Prosthecodimorpha staleyi: one gene and its partner. The protein of the gene in region 2 interacts with the protein of the main gene of each other region in a pairwise test. Links are inferred from orthologs where the notes say so. Each region holds a gene or a part of one and is shown on either strand. Other genes may lie near its edges. The genes, in order: KL771_RS15285 and KL771_RS19800.

Region 1 (14,266 bases), on a different replicon or contig from region 2:
TGGCAGGCCTGCGGGCCGACGGGGCTGCGGGAGCCCTCGGACATGGGCGGCGCCATATCGGCCCGCACGTTGTCGGAGTGATGTCGCGGTACCGGAATGGCGGCCCGTACGGACGCGCGTCGCCGACGGACAGGCCCATGCCGCTTGCGGGTCCAACCGTCGGAGCCATTTGTGGCCGGGAGGGGCGGCGTCGGTCGACCGGGACGATTGGCGCGCCGGGACGGCAGTCGCCGGCGCGCCTCGCTGTCGTCGCGGCGCAAGGCCGACCGGGGCGGTCTTCCGGTCGGCGGTAGGCGATCTTGAGGTCGGTGCAGTGGCCGGTGCCGGGGCCGATACGAAACCGGCGGCCTGATGGCCGCCGGATACCGGGATTCGCGATCCGCGCGCGGTCAGATCTCTTCGTCGGGCTCGACCGGACCCTTGAGGCTCTTGAGCTTGGCGAAGATCTTCTCGGCGTCGAGCTCCTTCTCCTCGTCCTGCTCGGCCAGCGCCGCGGCGGACGTGGTCTGCTCGACCGAGAGCAGCACCTGCGCATTCGGATCGCCTTCCTCGCGCTTCGGCGCGCCCTTGGAGCCGCGTTCGACTTCGAGGTCGAGTTCGAGCTGGGAACACAGGCCGAGCGTGACCGGGTCCATCGGCTGCAGGTTGGCGGCGTTCCAGTGCGTCCGCTCGCGGATCTGCTGGATCGTGGTCTTGGTGGTGCCGACGAGGCGCATGATCGCCGCGTCCTTCAGCTCCGCGTGGTTGCGCAGCAGCCATAGGATGGCGTTGGGCCGATCCTGGCGGCGCGAGACCGGGGTATAGCGCGGACCGCGGCGCTTGGCCTCCGGCACCCGCACCTTCCGCTCGGCCAGCTTCAGCCGATAGCGAATGTCGCGCTGGGCGCGCTCGATCTCGTCGCGGGTCAGCTGACCGGACATGATCGGGTCGAGGCCCTTGATCCCCTGGGCGGCCTCGCCGTCGGCGATCGCCTTCACTTCGAGCGGGTGCAGCCGGCAGAAGGAAGCGATCTGCTCGAAGCTGAGCCCGGTATTCTCGACCAGCCAGACGGCGGTCGCCTTCGGCATCAGCGGCGTATTCGGCGCGTTGGACATCGGGGCGGACCCTCCTCGTGGCCTCTCCCGGTGGCCTTCGGGGGGAGGCTTGAAATCTTTCGTCGATTGACGGGATTGCCGACTATATACGCGCTGCCCCGCCATTGTGCAACGAATTGTGCTGCGGCGCGGCGCCGGTCGGCCGGAGACCTTCGGACCATCGACAGCCGTTCGCGCCGGCAGGCCGCCGGCCGGGTCCAGCCCGGCGCCCGCTGTCAGCGGAGGCGCCGATCCGGTGGCTGTCTCAGACCGTCAGCACGATCTTTCCGATATGGGCGTTCGTCTCCATGCGCGCATGGGCGGCGGCCGCCTCGGCAAGCGGGAAGGTCGAGTCCATCACGACCCGCACCGTGCCGGCCTCGATCAACGGCCAAACCTTCGCCTGCAGGGCGGTGGCGATCGCCGCCTTGAAAGGCACTTCGCGCGCCCGCAGCGTCGATCCGGTATGGACCAGCCGCTTCAGCATCAGGCGGGTGAAGTTCACCGTCGCCTTCGGCCCTTTCAGGAAGGCGATCTGCACGATCCGGCCCTCGATGGCCGCCGCCTCGTGGTTCTTCTCGATATAGTCGCCGCCGACCATGTCGAGGATCACGTCGATGCCGCGTCCGCCGGTGAAGTCTTTGGCGGCGGTGACGAAATCCTGCTCGCGATAGTCAACGGCGAGATCCGCCCCCAGATCGCGGCAGACCTGGCATTTGGCGGCCGAGCCGGCGGTCGCGATCACGGTCGCGCCGAAGGCCTTGGCGAGCTGGATCGCGGTCGTGCCGATGCCCGAGGTCCCGCCATGAACCATGAAGGTTTCGCCCGGCTTCAGGCCGGCGCGGTCGAACACGTTCGACCAGACGGTAAAGAACGTCTCCGGGATGCCGGCTGCGGCGACGGGATCGAGCCCGCCCGGCACCGGCAGCGCGTTGGTCTCGTGCACCACCGCATATTCGGCATAGCCGCCGCCGGCGACCAGGCCGACGACCTTCGCGCCGAGGCCGAAGCGGCCCGCGCCGTGACCCTGCGCCACCACCTCGCCGGCGATCTCCAGGCCCGGAATGTCGGAGGCGCCCTTCGGGGGCGGATAGCCACCCTGGCGCTGCAGGACATCAGGCCGGTTGACGCCGGCCGCCGACAGTCTGACCAGGATTTCGCCCGGTCCCGGCGCAGGCACCGGCCGCGACACCGGCATCAGCACTTCCGGCCCGCCGGGCGCCTCATAGCCGATCGCGGTCATGGATTCGGGCAGCGGCATCGAACATCTCCGAGAGGACGCGCGGGCGCTGCGCCCGCCAAGGCTCGGGACACTAGCCCAACTTCCCTCGAATCGGAATTGCTGCATCGACCCTTGGAAGCCGATCCCCAACAGGGACATCGCGACTTACCCGGTCTCCGGCCGAATTGACAGCACCGTCAATATGCTGGTGTTCCGCTCCCACGAAATGAACCGGCCCCGGCCCCTGCGATCGAGCCGTCGGCCATGACGCCGGCTCATGGCGGCCGAAGCGTCGGCGTCGCGCCTGCCCCGTCTGCACCGGCGCTTCAGACGAAGGTCCGGCCGATCTCGTACTCCGTTTCGACCACGCCGATCTCGTAGGCCACGGTCCGGCGCAAGGTGGCCGTGTAGCTCTTGCGGCCGGGCGGCCAGAGCGGGGTTCCTGCGCCGAGCAGCACCGGCATCTGGAACAGGATCAGGCGCTTGAGGAGACCCGCATCGAGGAAGGCCCGAATCGGTCCGCCGCCGCCAACGATCCAGGCGGTCTTGCGGCCGGCATGTTCGAGATCGATCAGGATCTCCTGCGGGCTGCGCCCGTCGAAAACCGCCAGACCGTCGCCGTCGACCGGTGCCCCTTTGGTCATCACCACGGTCGACTTGCCCGGATAGGGCCAGGTCCCGAAGCCGCGGCAGTCCTGATAGGTCCTGCGGCCCATCACCACCGCGTCGACCCGCCGGATGAATCCGTCATAGCCGAAATCGGTGCCGTCATAGGGCTTCAGCCAGCCGATTCCGCCGTTTCGGTCGGCGATGAAGCCGTCGATCGAATGCGCGATGTAGAGAATCACCTCGGTCATTGTGCCAGCCTACCCAACCGGACGCGGCCGCGGAACGGTGCCGGAGCGGGCAACTCGGTGTCCCGCAGGCGGCGGGAAAATCTGAGCGTCGGCTGGACCTTGCGGGTCGGCGGAGCTCTCCAGGCAAAGAAAAGCCCCGGACGGAAGCCGTCCGGGGCGAAGTGGCCGTCGCGTGCGGGTCGTCGGGAGGAGACCGACCCGCCCGGGTGGAAGACGGCTTAGTTGTAGGCGCGCTCGCCGTGGCTCGTGATGTCGAGACCCTCGCGTTCTGCGGGCTCGGAGACGCGCAGGCCGATCGTGACCTTGATCAGGAGCAACGCGACGACGGAGACCACCGCGGTCCACACCACCGAGACGCCGACGCCCCAGAGCTGGGAGGTGATCTGCGCGGCGCGGTCGTAGCCGACCACGGCGGTGGCCTCGGTCGCCAGGTAGTTGGTGACGCCGGCGCCGCCGAGGGCCGGATCGACGAAGATGCCGGTCAGGATGGCGCCGACGATGCCGCCGATGCCGTGCACGCCGAAGACGTCCAGGCTGTCGTCATACTTGAAGATCGACTTCAGCGAGGTCACCGCCCAGAAGCAGACGATGCCGGCGACGAGGCCGATCACGATCGCTCCCATCGGGCCGGCGAAGCCGGCGGCCGGGGTCACAGCGACGAGGCCGGCAACCGCGCCCGAGGCGCCGCCGAGCATCGAGGCATGGCCGCGGGTGATGCCTTCCGCGAGGCTCCAGGCGAGCGCGGCGGCGGCGGTGGCGACGATGGTGTTCAGGACCGCGAGAGCCGTCAGGCCGTTGGCCTCGAGGTTGGAACCGGCGTTGAAGCCGAACCAGCCGACCCAGAGCAGCGAAGCGCCGATCATGGTCAGGACGAGGTTGTGCGGCGCCATGTTCTCCTTGCCGAAGCCGACGCGGCGGCCGGCCATGATGGCGCAGACGAGACCCGCGACGCCGGCATTGATATGCACCACGGTGCCGCCGGCGAAGTCGATCGCGCCCTTCTGGAACAGGAAGCCGGCGGTCGCACCGAGCGCATCGCCATAGGCGGTGAGCACTTCGGCGACCTTGGCCTTGTCTTCGCCGGCCGCGGCCAGCATGTCGAGGAACTTCTTGGCGGATTCCTCACCGAGCGCGGTCTTGATGGCGTCGGCATTGGAGGCGGCGAGCGTGTAGGCGTCCGGGCCGGCCCAGAACCAGACCATGTGGGCCATCGGCAGATAGGCGAAGGTGAACCACAGGACCAGGAAGACCATCACGGCCGAGAACTTGATGCGCTCGGCGAAGGCGCCGATGATCAGGGCCGGGGTGATGGCCGCGAAGGTCAGCTGGAAGATGACGAACACGATCTCCGGCAGCACGACGCCCTTCGAGAAGGTGCCCGTGTTGGCGAAGCTCAGGCCGGCGGTCGGATCGGCGGTCAGCACGCCCGACAGGAACATCTTCGACAGACCGCCGAAATAGGGGTTCATCGCCTCGTTCGGGTTGCTCGAGAAGGCGACCGAATAGCCGTAGACGACCCACAGGATCGAGATAAGCGAGAAGCCGCACAGGACCTGCATCAGGACCGACAGGATGTTCTTGGAGCGGACCAGGCCGCCGTAGAACAGGGCCAGGCCCGGCAGCGTCATCAGGATGACCAGGATGGTCGAGATCAGCATCCAGGTCGTATCGCCCTTGTTCGGTTCGGGACCGGCCGCCGCGGCGGAGAGCGTCGTGAGAGCCAGGATGCCGAGCGCCGTGGCCGCCGTCCGGGCGGTCCGGGAGTGCCCGGAAAGCATCGTTGAGATCGACATTTTACAGGAACTCCTAAGTTCAGAGCGCTTCGACGTCGGTTTCGCCCGTGCGGATACGGACGGCCTGATCGATACCGTAGACGAATATCTTGCCGTCGCCGATCTGGCCGGTCTTCGCCGCGGACGAGATCGCAGAGACGACCTTTTCGACCTGGTCGGTGGCGACCGCAACTTCGATCTTGATCTTGGGCAGGAAGCTGACCGCGTATTCAGTGCCGCGATAGATCTCGGTGTGACCCTTCTGGCGGCCGTAGCCCTTGACCTCGGTCACGGTGAGACCCTGCACGCCGATCGCCGTGAGGGCATCGCGCACCTCGTCCAGCTTGAACGGCTTGATGATGGCCATCACGATTTTCATGAACGCTTTCCCGTTTCTCCTGTACCCGCTCGCGGGCCTGTTCGGCCCGGTCGGGCCGTCGAACGAATTCGGTGACGAGTAGCGTATTGGCGCGGCTCGGCCCCCGGTGCCCAGATGGGAATCAATCTCCGTGCCAACTCCGGGCAGCGTCGCAACATGTTGGGATCACGATAGGAATCGCGGCCACCGGGGAGTCGGCCATCCTGGTCGGCAGAGATGTGACCACAGAATAGGCAGATTGCCGGAATCCGACGGGGGTGCCGGCGCGGAGCAGGGGGCGATACTGCCTAATAATCGATCAAACATCGCCGGTGCGGTTCCGCCGACGCGGTTCGGACCTCTGCTGCAGCGCGGGATACGCCGAAAATCCGCCGCAAATCCTGCCTGATTCTAAGGCAGGTCAGCTCTGCCTCACCTGACGGATGATGCCCTCCTGGACCGCAGAGGCGACCAGGCGCCCGGTGCGATCGAACAGGGTGCCGCGGTTGAAGCCGCGGCCGGCGCCAGTCACCGGGCTGTCCTGGGCGTAGAGCAGCCAGTCGTCGATGCGAAACGGTGCATGGAACCACATGGCGTGGTCGAGGCTGGCCAGCCGCAGGTCGTGGTCGAAGACCGACCGGCCGTGTGCGAAGAGCGACGTGTCGAGCAAGGTTGTGTCAGACGCATAGGCGAGCACGGCGGCATGCACCGACGGGTCGTCGGGGAGGGGGCCGGTGGCGCGCAACCAGACAAACTGCGTCGGTTCGAGCGGCTCGCGACTGACATAATGGCGGAAGTCGACCGGGCGCATCTCGATCGGTCGCGGCCGCATCCAGTAGCGGCGGACATTCTCGGGGGCTTCGGCCAAATAGCGTTCGCGCAGTTCCGCCTCGCTCGGCAGGTCGTCCGGGCCAGGTACGTCCGGCATGGCGATCTGGTGGGCGAGGCCCGTCTCGGCCTTGTGGTAGGACGCCGCCATCGAGAAGATCGCCTCGCCCTTCTGGATGGCGAGCACCCGGCGGGTGGTGAAGCTGCCGCCGTCGCGGATGCGGTCGACCTCGTAGACGATCGGGTGCGACGGATCGCCCGGACGCAGGAAATAGGCGTGCAGCGAGTGGATCGCCCGGTCGGGGACGGTGCGCGCGGCCGCGGCGACCGCCTGGCCGATCACCTGGCCGCCGAAGATGCGCTGCCAGCCGACCTGCAGCGAACGGCCGCGGAACAGGTTGACCTCCAGCGGCTCCAGATCGAGCGAGTCCAGAAGCTGTTCCACGGCGCTTTTCATGCGGGACTCCGGTCGGCGGTTGCCACAGAGTTACAGGCGGGCGAACCCCAATGTCGACCCGCCGGTCTGGCGAAATCGCGTCGCGGTGCTATTTCGTTGTGCAGGATCGCCGGCCGTCCGGCGGCAGCGCAGCAGGAGTTCGAAGGACATGTCCGAGCGTCAGGATGTCGTGGTCGCCGGCGGCGGCTATGTCGGGCTCTCCCTTGCCCTCGCGCTCAAGGCGGCCGATCCGGGCCTCGCGGTCGCCGTCGTCGAGCCGAAGCCGCCCGCGGCGCTGCGTCGGGACGGCCGGGCCTCCGCCGTGGCGTCGGCCGCCCGCGCGATGCTCGACCGACTCGGCGTGTGGTCGTCGATCGCGCCGGCCGCCCAGCCGATCACCGAGATGGTGGTGACCGACAGCCGTGTCGGCGATGCGGTCCGGCCGGTCTTCCTGACCTTCGGCGGGGCGCTGGAGGACGGCACGCCTTTCGCCCATATGGTGCTCAACGCGGCCATGGTCGGGGCGCTGCTCGATGCCGCCACCGCGACCGGCATCGCCCTGATCGCACCGGACAGCGTCTCCGGCTTCGAGACCGGCCCTGGCGCGACCCGGCTCACGTTGACTTCGGGCCGCCGGATCGAGGCCGGCCTGCTGGTCGCCTGCGACGGCGCCCGCTCCCGGCTGCGCGATCTCGCCGGCATCCGGACGGTGCGCTGGGACTACGGCCAGTCCGGCATCGTCACCACCATCGCGCACGAGCGGCCGCACGAAGGCCGCGCCGAGGAGCATTTCCTGCCGTCCGGACCCTTCGCCATCCTGCCGCTCGCCGACGACCCCGAGGGCCGCCACCGCTCGTCGCTGGTCTGGTCCGAGCGTTCCGACGAGGCCCGCCGGCTGGTCGAGGGCGACGATTTCACCTTCGCGCTCGAACTGGAGCGCCGCTTCGGCCGCCATCTCGGCGCGATCCGCCAGGCCGGCCCGCGCCACGCCTATCCGCTCGGCCTGACGCTGGCGCGCGACTGGGTCCGCCCGCGCTTCGCGCTGTGCGGCGACGCCGCCCACGGCATCCATCCGATCGCCGGCCAGGGCCTGAATATCGGCTTCCGCGACGCGGCCGCGCTGGCCGAGGTGCTGATCGAGGCGCGCCGCCTCGGCCAGGATGTCGGCGCGCTCGACGTGCTGGAGCGCTACCAGCTCTGGCGGCGCTACGACGCCTTCGAGATGGGCATGGTCACCGACGTGCTGAACCGGCTCTTCTCCAACGACCTGACGCCGATCCGGCTGATCCGCGACATCGGGCTCGGCCTGGTCGACCGGCTGCCGGGCCTGAAGCGCCGCTTCATCCGCGAGGCCGCCGGCATCGGCGGCGACATGCCGCGGCTGATGCGCGGCGAGGCCATCTGACCAAACCGCGTCGGTGTCGCCCGACAGGGCGGCCATGCGTCGATCGGGCAGCCGGACCGGTGACGATCGTGGCAGGGATCGTGCATCATCGGCGCCATGACCAGGACCCAGAGGTCGTCCCGGACGACGAGAATGCTCTTCCGGCTAGGTGATCTGCTCGCCGTTCCGACCGGAGTCGGCGAGGCGGCTCGGGCTGCGGTCCTGGCCGGCTTGTGCCTGACCGCGATCGTCGCGCTGCAGAGCGCAACCGGCATCGGCCACCTGGCCTCTTCGCTCGGTTCGACCGTGATCGTCGCCTTCCTGCTGCCCGACAGCGCCTTCGCCCGGCCGCGGATCATTTTGGCCGGCCACGCCGTTTCGAGCCTGACCGGCTGGGCCGTCGCCATTCTGCTCGGCCCGTCGCCCTGGGCCGCGGCGCTGGCGGTCGGCCTTGCGATCGTCGTGATGCAGGCGCTGCATTGCATGCAGCCGCCCGCCGGCGGCGATCCGATCCTGATTGTCGGCGCGGATCCGGCCATGGCGGTCGCCTCGGTGGCGATCGGCGCCATCGTGGTCGCCGCTGCGGCCTGGCTCTATCGCTTGAGCCGCAGGTCCGTCAGGGCTTCTGGGTCCTGATATAGGCGATCAGGTCGGCGATCTCGACGCGCGACAGATTGAGGTTCTGCATGCGTGTATGCGCCTTCTCGGGAACGGTCAGCACGGTCGTCAGCAGGTCGACGGTCTTGGTCGGGTCGGCGGCGATGGCCGAGAAGGCCGGCACGTCGGCGCTGGCCTGGGCCTGGCCGGGCGCGACGACATGGCATTCCGCGCACCAGCGCTTGGCCAGCCGCGCGCCGTTGGCGGCGTCCGGCCCGGCGGCGCCGGCCGGGATGGCCGCCAGCGCGAGAACGGCCGTCAGACCCGCAAGACCCCATCGACGCATGCGCTTCCTCCTCGAAATCGAACCGCCCGCTCCGGAGCTTGGCCTGCCAGCCTAGCCACCGACCCGCGGGCGGTCATCTGAATTAATACGGGGGTCGCGCGGTTGGTCCGGTCAGCGCAGGACCACGACCGGCGTTCCGACCGAGACGCGGTCGAACAGCTCGACGACATGCTCATTGTACATGCGGATGCAGCCGTAGGAGGCGCGGGTCCCGATCGAGCTGCGCTTGTTCGTACCGTGAATGGCGTATTCGCCCCAGGCCAGCACCATCGCGCGCGGTCCGAGCGGGTTCGACGGTCCCGGCGGGATCAGGCTCGGCAGGCCGGGTTTGTCGGCCCGGACCGCGGCCGGCGGCTGCCAGGTCGGGTTGACCTCCTTGCGCGCCACCGTGTTGGTGCCGGTCCATTCGCGGCCCGGCATGCCGACCGCGATCGGGTAGCGGATCGCCTGACCCTGTCCGGTGACATAATAGAGCTTCCGCTCGCCCGTCTTGATGACGATGGTGCCGGCGGCATAGCTCGAATCGAATGCGACCGTTTCGCCCGCGACGGCCGCCGGTGCAAAGGCGAAAGCGGCCAGCAGCACGGCACCGGCCAAGACCTTGCGAAGATGTGAAATACGCATGACTCCCTCCGAAAGCGTCCCGGTCAAAAGACCTTCCGGCACATTCAGTAAACGACAGAACTTGAATATTGCCTAGGAGACGTGGTTCACGAACGGTTCATGCGGGATTTTGCGGGTCCGGGGCGGCGCCGGCCGGCCGGCGGACGGGGGCGCCGCCATCGGATGCAGGCGCGTCATGCGCATGGAAGGCGCGACTTTGACTTCCGTCCGCGGCCGGTTTCAGGTATTCACGCCCGACCCCTATGACGCCCGAGCGACATCAGAGCCGGCCGGGCGAGCGACCGTACGGAGACGAAGGCATGGCCCCGCGCACCCTCTACGACAAGATCTGGGACGATCACGTCGTCGACACCCAGCCGGACGGAACCTGCCTTCTCTATATCGACCGCCATCTGGTGCACGAGGTCACCAGCCCGCAGGCCTTCGAGGGTCTGCGCGTCGCCCATCGCAAGGTCCATGCGCCGCAGAAGACGCTGGCGGTCGTCGACCACAACGTCCCGACCACCGACCGCAGCCACGGTATCGACGATCCGGAGAGCGCCCTGCAGGTGGCGACCCTGGCGCGCAATGCCGAGGAGTTCGGCGTCGAGTACTACAACGAGCTCGATAGCCGGCAGGGCATCGTCCACGTCGTCGGGCCCGAACAGGGCTTCACCCTGCCGGGCATGACTATCGTGTGCGGCGACAGCCACACCTCGACCCACGGCGCCTTCGGGGCGCTTGCCCACGGCATCGGCACCTCCGAGGTCGAGCACGTGCTCGCCACTCAGACGCTGGTGCAGAACAAGGCCAAGAACATGCGCGTCATCGTCGACGGGCAACTGCCCGAAGGCGTCGGCGCGAAGGACATCATCCTGGCCATCATCGGCGAGATCGGCACCGCAGGCGGCACCGGCCACGTCATCGAGTATGCCGGCGAGGCGATCCGCGCGCTGTCGATGGAAGGCCGCATGACGGTCTGCAACATGTCGATCGAGGGCGGCGCGCGGGCGGGCCTGATCGCGCCGGACGAGAAGACCTTCGCCTATATCCTCGGCAAGCCGAAGGCGCCGAAGGGCGAGCAGCTCGAGAAGGCGCTCGCCTATTGGAAGACGCTATTCTCCGACGAGGGCGCGCATTTCGACAAGGAAATCCGCCTCGACGCCGCCAACCTGCCGCCGATCGTCTCCTGGGGCACCAGCCCCGAGGACGTGGTCGCGGTGACCGGCACGGTGCCGGACCCCGAAGAGATCGCCGACGAGAACAAGCGCAGCTCCAAGCGTCGCGCGCTCGACTATATGGGCCTGAAGCCCGGCACCCCGATCACCGATATCCCGCTCGACAAGATCTTCATCGGCTCCTGCACCAACGGCCGCATCGAGGATCTGCGCACCGTCGCCACCATGGTCGCCGGCAAGACCGTCGCCCCGTCGATCAAGCTTGCCATGATCGTGCCCGGCTCCGGCCTGGTGAAGGCGCAGGCCGAGGCCGAGGGCCTGGACGCGATCTTCAAGGCCGCCGGCTTCGAATGGCGCGAGCCGGGCTGTTCCATGTGTCTGGCCATGAATGCCGACCGGCTCGATCCGGGCGAGCGCTGTGCCTCGACTTCGAACCGCAATTTCGAAGGCCGCCAGGGCTTCAAGGGCCGCACCCACCTGGTCTCGCCTGCTATGGCCGCCGCCGCCGCGATCGCCGGCCGCTTCGTGGACATCCGCACGCTCGGCTGAGCGTCACCGATCGCCGATCGATTGGAGAGCGTCCGGATCCGTCCGGGCGCTCTTTTCATGTGTGGCCCCGGGAGAGGGGCCGAGCATCCGCGGCCCGCGCCGCCGGCCGGGGGCATGCGGGCCTCGCCGCCGCGCGCCGCACAATGCCGTCGGGCCGGCGAGGACCTTGCGCGTTACCCCCGCCGAGCGATCAGGTCGACCTCGACCAGCGCACCCTTGGCCAGCCCGGAGACGCCGACGCAGGTGCGGGCCGGCAGTTTTCCCTCCGCAAAGAAGCCCTTGTAGACCGCATTGAAGGCCGCGTAGTCGCGGTCGAAATGCAGGAGATAGGCGCGCGCCATGGTCACGTCGGCTAGCGTCAGGCCGAGGCCGCCCAAGACCGCCTTCAGGTTTTCCATCACCTGCACGGTCTGCGCCGCAATGCCCTCGGCGAGCGGGTCGTCGGGGCGGCCCGGTACGGTCGGCATCTGGCCGGTGACGAAGACCCAGCCGTCGATTTCCGTGGCGTGGCTGAAGGTTGCGACCGGCTCCGGCGCTCCGGCGATCATGTGGAAGGCGATGGGCATGCGGGTGTCCCTCTGAAGAAATCCGGAGCGCCGGCCGGTCGCTCGTCTTCCGGGCCGGTGATGTCGTTCAGGATCGACCGGCTGTGCCGATCGGAAAAGTGCAATCTTTTGAAATTTTACGACACCTTAAACAATATCGACAACTATCTGAAACGTATCGGATCTCTCCCCAACCCGAATGGCAGTGCACCGCATCGGCAGCGGTCTGCGCCCCGGCTTAGCGCGCCGGCGATCGACGCATCGTGCGGGTATCGGAGCCGAGGGAGACTTGGACGCGATCCAATCGATCGGACCGACAACAGGCGGAATGCAAAAGCCGCCCCCGGAGGAAACATGGCACTGCTCTTTTTTGCGAAGAAGGACCAGTCGATCGAGAACGACTATCAGGAACTCTGGTCGCTTCTGAGCCGCCATGCGGGCATCGGCCTGTGGGATGTGGTCCTGGTCAATGGCGATCCGATGAGCCGCGACAGCAAGTGGCGCTGGTCGGAGGAGTTCCGCCGGCTGTGCGGCTTCGCGCCGGGCGACATGACCGGCTTCCCGGATCTGGTCGGCTCCTGGGCGGACCGCCTGCATCCCGACGATTCCGCAGCCACCTTCGCGGCCTTCATGGCCTGCCTCGGCGACCGCAGCGGCAAGACCGGCTACGACGTGACCTACCGGCTGAAGGTGAAGGACGGCAGCTTCCGCTGGTTCCGCGCCGTCGGCGGCGTCAAGCGGTCGTCGACCGGCATGGCCGAGCGCGCCTGCGGTGCGCTGATCGACGTGCATGAGCAGACCAATGCCATGGAACGTGCCAATCTGCTCGACCGCGCGGCCGGCGTCGGCCTGTGGGATGCGATCATCGTCGGCGGCGACGCCATGAGCCGGGCCAGTTCCTGGCGCTGGTCGCCGGACTTCCGTCGTCTGTGCGGCTTCGCGCCCGACGACACCTACGGCTTCCCCGATGTCGTCGGATCCTGGGCCGACCGCCTGCATCCCGAGGATGCGCAGGCCACCTTCAATGCCTTCATGGCCTGCATGAACGACCGCAGCGGCCGCACCGGCTATGACGTGGCCTATCGGCTCAAGGTCAAGGACGGCAGCTATCGCTGGTTCCGCGCGGTCGGCGGCGTCACGCGCGACGCCAACGGCATCCCGCTGCGGGCCTGCGGGTCGCTGATCGACATTCACGAACAGAAGGTCGGCGAATTGCGCGCCCGCGAGCAGGTCGCCCTGCAGAGCAAGGTGTCCGATCTGGCCGGTACGATGAGCCAGGCGATCGGCGGCGCGGCGGCGGAAGCGGCCGGCAACGTGCAGACGATCGCCTCGGCGACCGAGCAACTGGCCGCGTCGATCGGCGAGATATCGGCGAAGGTCAACGATTCCGCCATCGCCTCCACCAAGGCGTCGGAGCATGCCGGCGTCACCGCCCAGATCGTCGAGACCCTGGTGGCTTCGGTCGCGCGGATCACCGATGTCCTCAAGCTGATCGAAGGCATCGCCGGGCAGACCAATCTGCTCGCGCTGAATGCCACCATCGAAGCTGCGCGCGCCGGCGAGTTCGGTCGCGGCTTCGCGGTCGTCGCCAACGAGGTCAAGGCGCTCGCCACCCAGTCCGGCCGCGCCACCCAGGAGATCGCCACCCAGCTGGCCGGCTTCGAACAGGAGGCGCAGCGCGCCGCTGCGGCGATCAAGGAGATCACCCTGGTGACCGGCGCCGCCCGGGAAATCGCCGCCGGCATCGCCGCGGCCATCGCCCAGCAGAACGGCGCGACCCAGGAGATTGCCAGCCGGGTCAACAGCGTCTCGCAGCAGACCCACGTCATGGCCCGGACCATCGACGACTACACCGCCCAGATTCGCGACAATGTCGCGGCCCTCAACCAGCGGCGCGCCGGCTGACCAGCCGCGGCCTGCTGCCCCGATCGGCGGCAGGCCGCGCCCAGACCCAGTCTGGCATCCCAATGGTGCATTGCGGGAACGGGCCGCCGGCTCTAGGTTTGGCCGGATGATCCAGTCCGGGAGCGCCGTCGATGACCTTCCGCCCGCGCCGCAGCGTGCTCTACATGCCGGGTTCCAATGCCCGTGCGCTTGAAAAGGCCAAGACGCTCGAGGCCGACGCGTTGATCCTCGATCTCGAGGATGCCGTCGCACCCGACGCCAAGGAGATCGCCCGCGGGCAGGTCTGCCGCGCCGTCCAGGAAGGCGGCTACGGCAACCGCGAACTCGTGATCCGGATCAACGGTCTCGACACGCCCTGGGGCAAGGCCGATCTGAAAGCCGCGGCGGCCGCGGGTCCCGATGCGATCCTGGTGCCCAAGGTCTCCTTCGCCGACGACATCTATCAGATCGGCGACTTTCTCGACATGAACGGGGCGGCGGCCGGGACCCGCATCTGGGCCATGATGGAAACCCCGATGGGCATCCTGAATGCGGCGGCGATCGCGGCCTCGGTCGGCTTCCCGGCCGGCCGGCGCTTCGCCGCCATGGTGCTCGGCACCAACGATCTGGCCAA
Region 2 (14,836 bases):
GTCCGGATCGTCCAGCACCGCGTCGACGGCTTCCTTGTCGCCGTTGACGACGTTGAGGATGCCGGCCGGCAGTCCGGCCTCGAGGAACAGCTCGGCGATCTTCATCGGCACGCCGGGGTCGCGCTCGGACGGCTTCAGGATGAAGGCGTTGCCGGCCGCGATGGCGGGGGCGCATTTCCACAGCGGGATCATGGCCGGGAAGTTGAACGGCGTGATGCCGGCGACGACGCCGAGCGGCTGGCGCATCGAATAGATGTCGATGCCCGGGCCGGCCGCGTCGGTATATTCGCCCTTCATCAGGTGCGGCACGCCGATGGCGAACTCGACCACCTCGAGGCCGCGCTGGATGTCGCCGCGGGCGTCGACGACGGTCTTGCCGTGCTCGCGGGCGAGCAGGTCGGCAAGGGCGTCGTAGTCGCGCTGGACCAGTTCCAGGAACTTCATCAGCACGCGTGCGCGCCGCTGCGGGTTGGTGGCCGCCCAGGCCGGTTGCGCCGCCTTGGCATTCTCGACCGCGGCACGGACCTCCGCCTTGGTGGCCAGCGCCACCTTGGCGACGACCTCGCCGGTCATCGGCTCGAAGACATCGGCCTCGCGGCCGGACGTGCCGGCGACAGTCTTGCCGCCGATGAAGTGCCCATAGTGACGCATGCGTTCCCTCCGGTTCACCGCGCGGATCTCGCCGCCGGGGCGGATTGTGTTTCCAGGGTGCCATGCCTAGCAGGCCCGGTCCCGCCTCGTCCATCGGCCAGCCGGGCTAATCCCGGCGGGTTCCCGCCCGGCCGGCAGGATTCTGCGCACGCCGCCCGATAAGGCCCGGACCGGATCGCGCATGTCCGGCTAGTGGGGCGGCCGGCCGGACCGGCTTCGCCCGGCGACGCGGCAATTGTGAATGGCTGATTAAGGAAACGTCAGGCGGCATGCCGTCGTTGCATGGCTGCCGTTCCGGCAGTCGGCTGGTATCATGTTGCACTGCACATTATGTTGCACTGCGTTCGTTGCATTGCGGTAGGCGCCTGAACCGCCGCCGCATGCAGAGGAGAGAACATCATGATGCTGAAGCGTTTTGCCGATTCGTGGTCGCGTTACCGGAAGTACCGGGCGACCGTCTGGGAACTGGGCGGCCTGAACGACCGCGAGCTTGCCGATCTGGGCATCCCGCGCGCCGACATCCCGCGCCTGGCCCGTGAAGCCGTCCGCTGAGACGATCCGGGAATCCTGCATTCCCTGCGCGAGCCGCCCGGTCCTGCCGGGCGGCTCGCGCCGTTTCGGGGGCCTTTTGGGCGCGCCATGGACGGTCGTGACGGACTGAGATATCACCGATTGGCCGAGCGGCCGCAGCGGGTTTCCGAGGCGTTCCCGTTCGCTGGCTTGTCGACCAACAGGCGAAGCGGTGGGCCGGACGGCATCATCCATGACGGTGCATCTCTACACGCGGTGCTGGAACGACGCGGACATGCTCGGTTTCATGTTCCGCCACTACGACCCTGTCGTGGACCGCTATTTCGTCTACGATGACGGCTCGACGGACGGCTCGATCGAGATTCTGCGGGCGCATCCGAAGGTGACCTTGCGGACCCTGCCGCCCGGCGATCCGAAATCGCGCATCCTGTCCAGCGTCCGATTCTCCGACCAGGTCTGGCACGAAAGCCGGGGCGTCGCGGATTGGGTGATCGTCGCCGACATCGACGAGCATCTCTACCATCCCGACCTGGAGCGCTATCTTGCGGTCAGCCGGGAGCGTGTGGTCACGTTGATCCCGGCGCTCGGCTACCAGATGATCTCGGCGCAGTTTCCGGAACCGGCCGATCTCCTGCTCTGCGCGCACCTGACCCGCGGCGCGCCCTGGGTCAAGATGAGCAAGCTTGGGCTTTTCGACCCCGACCGGATCGAAGCCACCAACTACGCCACCGGGCGCCACAGTTGCCAGCCGACCGGCGAAATCCGCCTGCCGCCGCGCGACGAGCTTTTGCTGCTGCACTACAAGTATCTGGATTTCGAGCGCACGCAGAGGCGTCACGAGCAGTCCGGAACCCGCTCGCGCGAGCTGGATATCGCCAAGGGTTGGGGCAAGAAATATTTCTGGAGCCGGGAACAACTGGCGGAAGACTGGAACGCCTTCGAGCGCGCGACCATCGACATTGCGGACTCGACGATCGACCACCACCGCTTTCACCGGGCGCGGCGCTGGTGGCGCGACCTGCCCCGGGTTGCCGATGCCGAGGTGTAGCGGGCGCCGACCCGAACGGGGGACCCGGACGGCCGTCATCGGGGCCGCGGCGTCGCGGAACGCGTGCCGCGCCGGGCGGCGTATTGCGACGCGAGATCAGGTATAGGTTGTTGTGCGGATGGTGTCGGCAATCGGACGGTTCGGTGCCGCCATCGGCGCAGCCGGTGCGCCGCCCGCCGAGGAGGCCCTAGCCATGATCCTGGGACTGTCGCTTTCGACATTCACGACCCTTCACGTCGTCCTCAGTCTTGTCGGCATCGGCGCGGGGCTGGTCGTTCTGGCCGATCTCGTCGCCGGGCGCTTCCGCCCCGGTTGGACGTTGCTGTTCCTGGCCAGCACAGACGCGACCAGCGTCACCGGCTTCATGTTTCCCTACGAAACCTTCCTGCCCTCCCACTGGGTCGGGGTGGTGTCGCTGCTGGCGCTGACCGGCGCCATCGTGGCGCTCTACATCAAGAGCCTGTCGGGACCCTGGCGGGCGATCTATGTCGTAACGGCGGTGCTGGCCCTCTATCTCAACGTCTTCGTCGGCGTCGTGCAGGCCTTCCAGAAGATCGGGCCGCTGCGGGCGCTCGCCCCGACGCAGTCCGAGCCGCCCTTCGCGATTGCCCAAGGGCTCGTCTTGGTGCTCTTTTCGGTCCTCGGCGTGCTTGCCTTGCGGCGGTTCCGGCCGTCGCAGTTCCGGTAGGGGCTGGCCCCCCGGGATCGGCCTGCCTCCTGGCGAAGCGTCCGTCTGCGGGACCTGAGAGAGGTCCGCCGATCGGGCGCATGCCCCTCGCCGGGCGGTGCCGTCGCAGGCCGCATGGGAGCAGTCCCGGCTAAATTCAAGATCTTGAACGGACCGGCCGCGGGGACCACGTCGATGTGGTGCCGGTGTTCCAGCCTCGACGGTTGGCGGGCCGGCACGACACCGTGCAGGATTCTGCAAGCCGGACGGGGCGGTCCGGGCCTTGCCGAATCCTGCCGGACAGCAAGGAGCCGACATGATGCACTGCAACACGACCTATGACGCCGCCCAGGCGGGCCGCCCCGGCTTCACGCCGTTGACGGTCGGACTGACGATCCTGGGCTTTCTGATCGCCTGGCCGCTTGGCGTGGCGGCGCTCGCCTATGTGTTCTTCGGACACCGCATCCGCGGTTTCGCCGAGGGCCTGCGCGCGGGCTTCCGCGAGAAGACCGGCTTCGGCGGCTGGCGCGACGCTGCCGAGACCGTCCGCCGCTCGGGCGCCTTCGCGGAGCGCACCGGCAATGCGGCCTTCGACGAGTATCGCCGCCGCGAGATGGAGCGCCTCGATGCCGAACGCCGTCGCCTCGACCAGGAGCGGCGCGAATTCGAGACCTATGTCCGCGACCTGCAGCGCGCCCGCGACCAGCAGGAGTTCGACCGCTTCATGGAAGAACGCCGCCGCCGCCAGGACGGCCCGACCACGGCCTGATCCCTGCCCGCGATGACACTGTCGACGCCGGCGTCCCAGTGGGCGCCGGCGGTCCTGCCGCGCCCGATCTTATCGCAGGACCGTCAGCCGATCGCATAGCCGAGCGATGCGACGAATTCGAGGTCGCCGGCGTCGAGCATTGAGCGATCGATCTCTCTGCCGCGTCCTTCCGCTGGCGTTCGGCGGCGGATCGCGTCCGAAAACCACTCCAATGTGTCGGCATCGGCCTGGGCACCGATGAATCCGGCCAGGGTTTCGCAGGACTCGGCAGGCTCCCGGCAAAGCCGATCGTAGTCGATCAGGCAGACCCGTTCGCCATGATCGGCGGCAATCTTCCGAATGCGCCGGATCACCGCACAATTGTAGCTCAGGGCATCCTTCGGGCCCACGATCACGGGACGATCGAGAAGGACAGGCCCCCACCATTCCAGCTGATTTTGATTGGAGCTCAGCGCCATATCGAGCGGATTGCGGACGATGTGGATGTAGCGCAAGGCCGGCTTCATCCGGAACAGCCGGTCGACCACGATATGGGTGTTCGGCTCCTTCCAGCCCCACGGCCGGCCCAAGGTGACGGGGCGTTGGAGCCAGGAGGCGACCCGCGCCCGCAGCCAGGATGAACTGTGTTTCATGCGATCCTGGGCCGCAAGGGCGTCGAGCCTGGCGCGCGCGTCAGGGCAGTCTCCGCCGGAACCGCCCATGCGATCCCAGAAGATGTCACACAGTCGAGCGAAATCCCGATCCGTATCGAGGAGCGCGCCTCTCCGCTTGAACAGCAAGGTGAACCAGAGATTGTCCAGGGATTCGTTCAGGTCGTCACCGATCACGCGTCCCAATCGCTGCAGAAGCGTCGCGACGATGCGTGTTCCACTCCCGCCGATGCCACCGATGGCAACCGGCTCCCATGGTTCCCCCGTCAACCTGTAGGCTCCGTCCTCGATTTCCATGAAGACCCGAAATATCGGGCCAGGATGGGACGGAGAGCGACCGTCTGCAAGTCGGCGGGCAAAGTGCGCAGCGGCGCCTGTCTCCCTTTATGCGGCTTGCCAAGCGGCACGGAGGGGCCGGGCCCGTCTCCGGTGTCAGCTCGCAGCCCCGACGACATTGCCGCTGTCCGCGCCTTGCAGGTCATTGGTGATTGTATCCGGGCATGATTCAGCTGAACGGGACGTTGTGTTGATCCAACAGAGAATGGCGTTCAGGAGCCCGAAGAGTGGGGGCCCATTCTCTGCCGTCAGGACATGATATCCGCCATTCCGTCGCTTCAATTCAATATCCGCAGTGTCCGCTTTGTGACTTCCCTTAGCAATCATCTTCTTGATTGGCAGTCTCGCATCTTCGATCTCCACCGCCCTGAAACAATATTCATGTGATCCTGTTTTCGAAATCAAACGCAAATCCGTCAGGAGCAATCGAACGTCATCGCCTCTCAATTCCGCGATGAGGGGTACTTCACCGGGCGCCGGTGAGAAGCTTGCAAGGATCCGATGCTTCTGGCGTTCATCGAAGTGGTCGAACACCCGAAGAAAGGCGCCATTCCGCCCGTTGCGCTTGAAGCGCCTGATGACCATCGAGGCGAGGCTCATAGTGCTGGTTCTGGATGGGGTACAATCTCTGTGCCCGTTGCTTTATCCTGCGCTCCATTCAACATGTATCGTGAATTGCATGGGCATGCGGCGAGAAGATACGCGCGTCGATCTTTTTCGTGTAATCTATGGAATGGATTGCCTCTGAATGTAATCATTGTTCACCCTTCAGGTAGAACAAAATCGAACTGCGGTGGCGATTGTTCGGCAGTGACCGTCAGTCTCTTGCCGGCCTTCAATCTTTCAAGCGCCTCGGCGCCAAGCCACCAGCCTCGAATCCGGGAAAAGCCCTCCCGCCTTAAGGCGGATTGGAACCGCTTCATCAGCTGCTGGGCGGCTTGACTTGAGTGAAGCGTCGCAATGTTTCCTGGCAGCAAGGTTCCCGTTTTCCAAAGACCTGAAATCGTCAATATCACGGAGTCCTCATTATCGGAATTTGCCAGACTCCAACGATTCTCACCTTTTCTGTCAATGAAGCCAGTTATGGCATTCTTTGTATCTCTGTGAGACACCAAGTAGGCCTCCGACATGCTGCCGGTTTCATGAGTTGCGATGCCGGGGTTGGGAATTTCATTTGAAGTCAAGTAGATCGCCCTGTTGGGTGTGGTCGTCACGCCCATTTCCACGAATTTCAGCGGCTCGCCGGCTTCGAACCGCGCCAGCACGGGGACGATGTCGCTGGGGGTTGCAAAGAAGAAAATCCGTTTCATGGATGAAACGCCCACGTCAAATAAGTTTCTGTTCCTGAAGGTGAAGCGCATCGATCCGATGATGCGGTCCAGATATCGGTTTCCCTTCTGGTGTGGCGTCTGATCGGACTTCTGCGACGACGTGGCGAGGCTGGATCGGTCCTCTGCTGGGATTGGCGACGTGGTTGGGCGGACGGGCTTGGGGTCGGACGCATTCCCACATTGGAGCCACGCTGTTCCTCAAATGCAATCGGCGCATGGGGGGATCATCTTATCGATATCGACGGTCGTTCTCGACCAAGATCCGCATCGGAGGCGCCGAAACACCAACCGTTACGGCTTCACCACCCGCCCTTCCCCGCGCCGTCCCGGTCCCGCATCATGGGGCGGGGCTCTGCACGATTCGCCGAAACGATGTCCTTGTTCGCCTTCACCCGTTCGCCGCCGGCGCCGCGCGTCGTGCCGAGCCATGTCGATCTCGACCTGCCCGACGGGCCGGTCCGGATCGCCGTGAAGGTGGAGCCGCGCGCGCGGCGCTATTCGTTGCGGCTGCCGACCGGATCGGACGAGCCGGTGCTGACCCTGCCGAAATCCGGGCGGATCGGCGAGGCGGTCGCCTTTCTGGAGCGGCATCGCGGCTGGCTGGCCGAACGGCTGGCGCGGCGGCCCGGCAAGGTCGGCTTCGCGCACGGCGCCGTCGTCCCCCTGCGCGGGCTCGACCATCGCATCTTCCACCGCCCGGACCGGCGCGGCACCGTCTGGATCGACGAGATCGGCGGCAGCCCGCATCTCTGCGTCGCCGGCGCCGAAGAGCATCTCGCCCGCCGGCTGACCGATTTCCTCCGGCGCGAGGCGCGGCGCGATATCGAGCCGGCGGTGGCGCTGCATGCCGGCCGCCTCGGCGTCCGCGCCAGCGCGGTCCGGCTGAAGGATACGGTCAGCCGCTGGGGCTCGTGCACGGCGGCGGGCGAACTGTCCTTCTCCTGGCGGGTCATCCTGGCGCCGCCCTTCGTGCTCGACTATCTGGTCGCCCACGAGGTCGCGCATCTGCGCGAGATGAACCATTCCGTCCGCTTCTGGCGCTGCGTCGCGGAGACCTGCCCCGACATGGAGCGCGGCCGCCTCTGGCTGAAGCGCCACGGCGCCGGCCTGCATGCCTACGGCTGAGCGCCCGGCGGTCCGGACATTCGACCGGCCCGCCTCTTGTGACGGTCCAGACATCGGACCCCGGCCGCTTCTTTTCGACGAGACGATTTCGCCCGGGCGGAACATGCGGTAGAACCGCCTCGCATTCGAAGCCTGAGGACCCCATGCGCAAGGCGACCGTCGCGCGGAAGACCCGCGAGACCGACATCACCGTGTCCGTCGATCTGGACGGCTCCGGCCGTTCCGACATCCGGACCGGCGTCGGCTTCTTCGACCACATGCTGGATCAGGTCGCCCGCCACGGGCTGATCGATCTCGACATCCGCGCCGAGGGTGACCTGCATATCGACTTCCACCATACGGTCGAGGATGTCGGCATCGCGCTCGGCCAGGCGATCCGGCAGGCGCTCGGCGACATGCGCGGCATCACCCGCTATGCCGACGTGCATCTGCCGATGGACGAGGCGCTGACGCGCTGCGCGATCGACATTTCCGGCCGGCCCTTCCTGGTCTTTCAGGCCGAATTCCCGCGCCCCAAGATCGGCGAGTTCGATACCGAACTGGTCGAGGAGTGGTTCCGCGCCTTCGCGATGAATGCCGGCGTGACGCTGCATGTCGCCAATCTGTACGGGTCGAACAGCCACCACATTGCGGAGAGCTGCTTCAAGGCGCTGGCGCGCGCCTTGAGAACCGCCGTCGCGATCGATCCGCGCCGCGCGGACGCGATCCCCTCCACCAAGGGAAGCCTCGGGGGCTGACATGGCAATCTGGACGGTGCATGCCCCCCCCGACGGCGACAGCCGGCTCGACGATGCCGAGCGGGCCGTCTTCATCCGCGAGCGGATCAGCTGGATGGCATTGCTGTTCGGGCCGATCTGGATCCTGCGCCATCGGCTGTGGCTGGTGCTCATCGGCTGGACGCTGGCGGTCGCCGCGATCGCGACGCTCGGGGTTCAGGTCAACGCCATCGCCGGGGCGGTTTTGTTCTGGCTGTTCTGGCTGTGGTTCGCGATCGTCGCCAACGATGCCCGCCGGCGCACGCTGGAGCGGCGCGGCTGGGAACTGGTCGGGCTGATCCATGCCGGCGGTCACGACGAGGCCGAGCGGCTCTATTTCAACAAGGTGCATGAGAAGGCCCCGCCGGCCTGGGCGCGCGTGCCGGAAGCCCGCGCCGCCGGAAACGCGCCGGCCGGCGCCCCATCCGCCGGGACGCCCGATCCCGCCGCGTCCCGCCCGGTCGTGCCCGGCGGCGGTGCGCTGCCGCCGATCGTCGGCTTCACGGAGACGCGGCCGTGACGGTGGCGCTGATCGACTACGGCGCCGGCAACCTGCGCTCGGCCGAAAAGGGCCTGGAGCGGGTGGCGCGCGAGATCGGCTATGGCCACGACATCGTGCTGACGCGCGATGCCGAGGTGGTGCGCAAGGCCGAGCGGGTCGTGCTGCCCGGCGACGGCGCCTTCCCGTTCTGCCGGCGCGGCCTCGCCGCACTGCCCGGCATGGACGAGGCGCTGCGGGAGTTCGTCGAACATCGCGGCCGCCCGTTCCTCGGCATCTGCGTCGGCATGCAGCTGCTCGCCACGCGCGGCGTGGAGCACGAGGAGATCGACGGCTTCGGCTGGATCGACGGCGTCGTCGAGCCGATCGAGCCGTCGGACGCCTCCTTCAAGGTGCCGCATATGGGCTGGAACACGATGGATGCGGTCAATCCGCACCCGGTCCTGGACGGCATCCGGCTCGGTCCCGACGGACTGCACGCCTATTTCCTGCATTCCTACGCCTTCTCGACCAAGCATCACCGCGACCTGGTCGCGACCGCCGACTATGACGGCCCGCGCACCGCGATCGTGGCGCGCGACAACATCTTCGGCACCCAGTTCCACCCCGAGAAGAGCCAGACCCTCGGCCTGCGCCTGCTCGCCAACTTCCTGAAATGGTCGCCCTGACGGGCGGCCCGGATCCCGCGCGATGATTCTCTTTCCCGCCATCGACCTGAAGGACGGCGTCTGCGTCCGCCTGAAGCTCGGCGACATGGATGCAGCCACCGTCTACAACGACGATCCGGCCGCCCAGGCGCGCGCCTTCGCGGCGATGGGCTTCCCCTGGCTGCATGTTGTCGACCTCAACGGCGCCTTCGCGGGCCGCGCGGTCAACCGCGCCGCCGTCGAGGCGATCCGCGCCGCCGTATCGATGCGGATGCAGCTCGGCGGCGGCATCCGCGACATGGCCGGCATCGAGACCTGGCTGGAGGCCGGCATCGACCGCGTCATCCTCGGCACCGTGGCGGTGCGCGACCCGGCCCTGGTCAAGGCCGCTTCGGCGCGCTTCCCGGGCCGGATCGTGGTCGGCATCGACGCGCGCGGCGGCAGGGTCGCGGTCGAGGGCTGGGCCGAGGCGTCCGAGCTGGAGGCCGTCGACCTCGCCCGCCGCTTCGAGGATGCCGGCGTGGCGGCGATCGTCTATACCGACATCGACCGCGACGGCGTGCTCAAGGGCATCAATTTCGAGGCCACGCTGGCGCTGGCCGCCGCCGTCTCGATCCCGGTGATCGCCTCCGGCGGCCTCGCCTCGATGGCCGATATCGAACGGCTCTGCGCGCCCGACTGCCGCCTCCTCGAAGGCGCCATCTCCGGCCGCGCCCTCTATGACGGCCGCATCGACCCGGTCGCCGCCCTGGCCAGGCTCGCCGCGGCGGCGTGACGGGGCGACTGCGGGCCTATCGCCATACGGCCTGCATGGAAGCCAGTCCGGTCGTCTGCCACGGGATGGTGTTGGGGGGGTGTCAGGGTTGGGAGCAGTCGGGGGAGCCTGTGCTCGAATCTCGCTCGCCGAATTCAGCAAGCCGCGCGATATCCGACAGAAATCGGACCATCGGAGAACCTGTGAAGCTGGTATAATTTATGTTGCTCGTTCGTATAGTGCCTATTGGAAATGCAAAATCAATCGGGAATTGGCATCATAATTATCCCAAAGATCTCTAAAAGGGCTATCAAAAATAGATCCATTGTATTCCCTGAACTGAAGAAACGTTGCCGCGATCAGAAATCGGGATCCGCTGCTTTCAATCGTCCAGACTTTGCAGGTCTCATGCAGAGTTCTGTCTACCAGTCTTGCGACATCAACAACCTCAGATTGAGTTGCTCGCGCAATGGAAATGTCCCCGAAATGGCGGGGAATCGAAACGTACTCAACCGCATAGGCGACAATGTCGAGCGTTTTGTCCGTCTCGCTTGTCGCGGGGCTTCGGATCAAGAGAGATCCGTGACTGACGGTATATTCCCAAAATTGGAACATGCGGCCGCAAAATATATCCTGCATATCAAATCTCCGAACAAAATTTTCACGTAATGGAAGGTCGATTATCTCCAAAAAGAAACCGCATATGTGTATGGGATATTCTGTGCTTGGGCTGTCTTGAAAACCGTGGCGATACTTCCTCGGGGATTCAAGTTGTGTCGATGAACTGAAGCTGTCGGCCCCAAAAGCAGATCCGGCAAAATCGGGACCGCAACGTCAAATCGACCGGACATCCGCAAGCTGCGAATGTCTGCCTGAACCGCTCCTACGAAGCCGCCTTGACGTCGCGCTTGCCGTCGAAGGAGCGCATCAGGCGTTCGCGGATGGCCTTTTCGCGCACCCGGGTCTCGACCTTCTGGCCGAACAGGTCGGTGACGTAGAAAACGTCGACCGCCCGCTCGCCGAAGGTGGCGATATGGGCCGAGGCGATGTTGAGGCTGAGATCCGAGATGGCGCGCGTCAGGTCGTAGAGCAGGCCTGGCCGGTCGAGGCCGGAGACCTCGATCACGGTGAAGCGGTCCGACCAGGAATTGTTGACGATCACGTCGGTCGGCAGCTGGAAGGCCTTCACGCGCGGCTTGGCCAGCGCCTTGCGCTCGATCTGTTCGGGCAGGCGCTCGCCGCCCGCCAGGGCCTTTTCGATCAGGCCGGAAACGCGCGAGCCGCGCCGCTGCTCGTCGCCGTCGTCGGCGAATTCGCGGCTGACGAAGATGGTGTCGAGGGCGAGGCCGTCGGTGGTCGTATAGATCTGCGCGTCGACGATGTTGGCGCCGGCCACCGCGCAGGCGCCCGCGATGGTCGAGAGCAGGCGGGGATGGTCGCTCGCCAGCACGGTGATCTCGGTCACGCCCTCGAAGGCGCGCGGGGTCACGTTGGTGGCAAGCTTGCGGCCGCTGCGCACGGCGGCGCGGATGAACTGGGCGTGCTCGATCTTGCGCGGCAGGTCGACGCGCAGCCAGTAGGGCGCATAGTGGCGCTCGACATAGTCCTCGCGCTCCTCGGCATCCCAGCCGTCCAGCTTCTCGACCAGTTCGCGCTTGGCCGCTGCGACGCGCTGGTCGCGCGTGATCTGGCTGTGGCCGCCGGCCAGATAGGGCTCGGTCTCGTAGTAGAGCGTGCGCAAGAGCTGGCCCTTCCAGCCGTTGAACACGCCCGGGCCGACCGCACGGATGTCGGCGACCGTCAGGATCAGCAGCAGCTTCAGCCGCTCCGGGCTCTGCGCCACGGCGGCGAAGTCGCGGATCGTCTTGCGGTCGTTGAGATCGCGGCTGGTCGCCACCATGCTCATGACCAGATGCTTCTCGATCAGCCAAACCAGCGTATCGGTCTCGGCCGGCGTCAGCCCGAAGCGCGGCCCGAGCTTGGTGGCGATGCGCGCGCCGACGACGGAATGATCCTCCGGCCGGCCCTTGCCGATATCGTGCAGGAACAGCGCGACATAAAGCAGGCGCCGGTTCTGAACGCCGGGCAGGATCGCCGAGGCGAGCGGCAGTTCGGCCTTGCGCGTGCCCTTCTCGATCTCGGACAGTTCGCCGATCGAGCGCAGCAGGTGCTCGTCGACCGTGTAGTGATGATACATGTTGAATTGCATCATCGCGACCACGCGGCCGAATTCCGGAACGAAACGGCCGAGCACGCCGGTCTCGTTCATCCGGCGCAGCACGGTCTCCGGATCGTTCTTCGAGGTCAGGACATCGAGAAAGAGGGAATTGGCCTCCGGGTTGTTCCTGAGCTCGTCGTCGATCAGGCTGAGCGAGCGTGTGATCAGCTTCATGGCATCCGGGTGGAATGCCAGGTTTTCCTTGTCGGCGAGCTGGAAGATGCGGATCAGGCGGACCGGGTCCTGCTTGAACACGTCCGGGCCGGTGACGTTGATCCGGTCGTTCTCGACCATGAAGGCGCCGCTGCCGAGCGTCTTGGGATGGCGCTTGGTCAGCCGCTTGATGAAGCGATTGAGCACCGGCGCGATCTTGACGTGCTGCTCCTCGAGCGCGGCACAGAAGATCAGGGTCAGGTCGCCGACATCCTTGGCGACCAGGAAATAGTGCTTCATGAAGCGCTCGACGGCGCGCATGCCGGCGCGCTCGACATAGCCGAGCCGCTGGGCGATCTCGCGCTGCAGGTCGAAGGACAGGCGCTCCTCCGACCGGTTGGTCGCGAAATGCATGTTGCAGCGCACCGCCCAGAGGAAGTCCTCGCAGCGCTTGAAGCGGACATGTTCGGCCCGCGACAGCACGCCGGCCGCGATCAGCTCCTCCGGCCTGCGGACGCGGTAGAAGTATTTGGCGATCCAGAACAGGGTCTGCAGGTCGCGCAGGCCGCCCTTGCCTTCCTTGATGTTGGGCTCAACCAGGTAGCGCGAGGTGCCCTGGCGCTTCAGCCGGTCGTCGCGCTCGGCGAGCTTGGCGGCGATGTATTCGGGGCCGGTATTGCGGACGACCTCCTCGTCGAAACGGCGCGCCAGATCGCGGAACAGCGGCTCGTCGCCCCACAGGAAGCGGGCTTCGAGCAGGGCCGTTCGGATGGTCATGTCGGACCGGGACAGGCGCAGGCATTCGTCGACATTGCGCGTGGCGTGGCCGACCTTCAGCCCCAGGTCCCACAGCATGTAGAGGATGTATTCGATGACGCTCTCGCCCCAGGGCGTCTGCTTGTAGGGCAGCAGGAACAGGAGATCGATGTCGGATCCCGGTGCCAGCGTCGAGCGCCCATAGCCGCCGACCGCCGTGACGGCGATGCGCTCGGCCGCGGACGGGTTCTTCACGCGATAGACGTGGTGGACCGCGAAATCGTAGATGACGCGGATGATCTCGTCCTGGACATGGCTCAGGCGCTCGGCGCAGAGCGAGCCGCGCCGGTCCTTGAGCAGCATGGCCTCGATCTCGGCCCGGGTCTGTGCCCGGACTTCCTTGAGGATCGCCAGGACTTGGGCGCGGATCGCCGGATTGCCACCATCCGCCCCACCTTCGACCAGGGCGGTCAGCCGCCGCCGCAGGGCTGCGGCGTCGATCAGGGTTTCGAACCCTCTCTTCATCGGCATGTCGTGCGAAATCCTTGTCCCGCCCCGGCACCTGTCCCGCCGGGACGCCATTGTCCCGACGATTCGAACCTTGTGCTGATGTCGTCGGACCGGATCCCGTGTGAACCATCTTTCGGGAACGCACCGGACACCGAACCTGAATCCCAACGTTAAAGCGGGAGCGATCCGATTTCCATCATCGCGCGACCGGCAACCGAAAAAGTCACGCTCAGGCCTGCGGGTCCTCCGACACCGGCGCAGGCGCCGATTTCGGACTGAAGGATCGGATCAGGGCGGCGAGATCGGGTTCGTCGACCAGCGTCGCGGCGGCATCCGGAGCCAGCCAGTTCATGCTGCGTTGCCCCTGCTCGGGGAACTCGGTGCGCATCTCCCGGGCTTCGAGCGCAAAGACGTCGACGGTCAGGAAGATGAACCGCGTGTCGAGCCGCTTCCAGTAGCGATACTGCCCGATCGGCTTCTTCGCCACCTTGCCGAGAATGCCGGCCTCCTCATAGGCCTCAATGGCAGCCGACCTGTGGTCGGCATGCTCGCGCATCGGCCAGCCCTTCGGGATCACGGCGCGGCCGGTCTCTCGAGAGGTCATCAGCAGGATGCGGATCGAACCGTCGAGCTCGCGGCGCCAGACGAGAGCGGCGACCTGCCGGCGGCCGTCCTTGCCCCTGTCCTTAGCGCCTGCCTTCTTGCCGACCATTGCGTCTGCGACCCCTGCCGTCTCGTCCGTCCAAGCCCCGCTATGGCGATATGGCCGCGGCAACTGGCTCCCGCCCGCACGGGGCACGCGAACCGGCCATTTCCGATCGGGGCGACACCGGTACGCCGATAGCGCCCTCGAACGCAAGCCTGAACGGGAGCGAAACTGAGCCGGCTAGTGGTCGTGAAGCGACAGCGGATATCGCGCGGAACGCGGTTGGCTTCGGCTGCCGCTGCGAGGGGGAACGGGGCCACGCGGCGCCGGCTGCGCAGGCGTCTCAGTCGAGAAAGGCGGTATCCGTGGCGTCTCCCGGGCGGCTGTACCAGGCGATGTCGCGCAGGGGATCGAGATCGACACCGTAGGCGCGGACGCAGTTGCGCCCCACCTCCTTGGCGGCATAGAGCGCCCGGTCGGCCTCGAGCCGGGCCTTCTCGAGACTGCCGGCAAGCCCAAGCTCCTGGATGCCGAAGCTCGCCGTGACGACGATCGTGACGCCCTCGTACTGGATCGGCGTGGTGGCAACGACCATGCGCAGCCGCTCCGCCGCCTCCCAGGCGCCTTCGAGCGGAATGCCCCGCAGCAGGATCATGAATTCCTCGCCGCCCATGCGTCCGAGCACGTCGCCCGCCCGGATGTTGCGGGCGAGCACGCCGCCGAGAACCCGCAGCACCTCGTCGCCGCCGGCATGGCCGAACTGGTCGTTGATATATTTGAACCGGTCGAT

Evidence for each region.
Region 1: the proteins of KL771_RS19800 (region 2) and KL771_RS15285 interact in binary tests that used the Escherichia coli proteins (3 or more experiments, as listed by UniProt). The link is inferred for Prosthecodimorpha staleyi from one-to-one orthologs.

What each region holds. Positions count from the first base shown.
Region 1 is NZ_JAHHZF010000007.1:146,754-161,019, reverse strand. Bases 3,635-6,365 are described here. They hold KL771_RS15285 (P-II family nitrogen regulator), read right to left. Parts: upstream 5,304-6,365; coding sequence 4,965-5,303; downstream 3,635-4,964. Other genes in these bases: KL771_RS15280 (acyl-CoA thioesterase), read right to left, coding at 5,704-6,365; KL771_RS15290 (ammonium transporter), read right to left, coding at 3,635-4,945. Outside these bases: KL771_RS15305 (DUF1013 domain-containing protein), read right to left, coding at 390-1,094; KL771_RS15300 (NAD(P)H-quinone oxidoreductase), read right to left, coding at 1,339-2,334; KL771_RS15295 (dihydrofolate reductase family protein), read right to left, coding at 2,622-3,152; more of KL771_RS15290, read right to left, coding at 3,371-3,634; more of KL771_RS15280, read right to left, coding at 6,366-6,567; KL771_RS15275 (ubiquinone biosynthesis hydroxylase), read left to right, coding at 6,653-7,951; KL771_RS15270 (HPP family protein), read left to right, coding at 8,084-8,566; KL771_RS15265 (c-type cytochrome), read right to left, coding at 8,547-8,873; KL771_RS15260 (L,D-transpeptidase), read right to left, coding at 8,985-9,497; leuC (3-isopropylmalate dehydratase large subunit), read left to right, coding at 9,797-11,203; KL771_RS15250 (RidA family protein), read right to left, coding at 11,377-11,763; KL771_RS15245 (methyl-accepting chemotaxis protein), read left to right, coding at 12,103-13,653; KL771_RS15240 (HpcH/HpaI aldolase/citrate lyase family protein), read left to right, coding at 13,785-14,266. UniProt on the Escherichia coli protein: Involved in the regulation of nitrogen metabolism. Regulates the activity of its targets by protein-protein interaction in response to the nitrogen status of the cell.
Region 2 is NZ_JAHHZF010000010.1:101,154-115,989, reverse strand. Bases 10,447-13,747 are described here. They hold KL771_RS19800 ([protein-PII] uridylyltransferase), read right to left. Parts: upstream 13,416-13,747; coding sequence 10,647-13,415; downstream 10,447-10,646. Other genes in these bases: KL771_RS19795 (NUDIX hydrolase), read right to left, coding at 13,630-13,747. Outside these bases: KL771_RS19870 (CoA-acylating methylmalonate-semialdehyde dehydrogenase), read right to left, coding at 1-651; KL771_RS19865 (DUF1127 domain-containing protein), read left to right, coding at 1,051-1,203; KL771_RS19860 (glycosyltransferase family 2 protein), read left to right, coding at 1,415-2,230; KL771_RS19855 (hypothetical protein), read left to right, coding at 2,424-2,918; KL771_RS19850 (DUF2852 domain-containing protein), read left to right, coding at 3,214-3,666; KL771_RS19845 (sulfotransferase), read right to left, coding at 3,750-4,613; KL771_RS19840 (hypothetical protein), read right to left, coding at 4,749-5,252; KL771_RS19835 (hypothetical protein), read right to left, coding at 5,414-6,013; KL771_RS19830 (M48 family metallopeptidase), read left to right, coding at 6,356-7,108; imidazoleglycerol-phosphate dehydratase HisB, read left to right, coding at 7,252-7,845; KL771_RS19820 (DUF2628 domain-containing protein), read left to right, coding at 7,847-8,383; imidazole glycerol phosphate synthase subunit HisH, read left to right, coding at 8,380-9,030; hisA (1-(5-phosphoribosyl)-5-[(5-phosphoribosylamino)methylideneamino]imidazole-4-carboxamide isomerase), read left to right, coding at 9,053-9,784; KL771_RS19805 (hypothetical protein), read right to left, coding at 10,007-10,402; more of KL771_RS19795, read right to left, coding at 13,748-14,112; KL771_RS19790 (sensor domain-containing diguanylate cyclase), read right to left, coding at 14,390-14,836.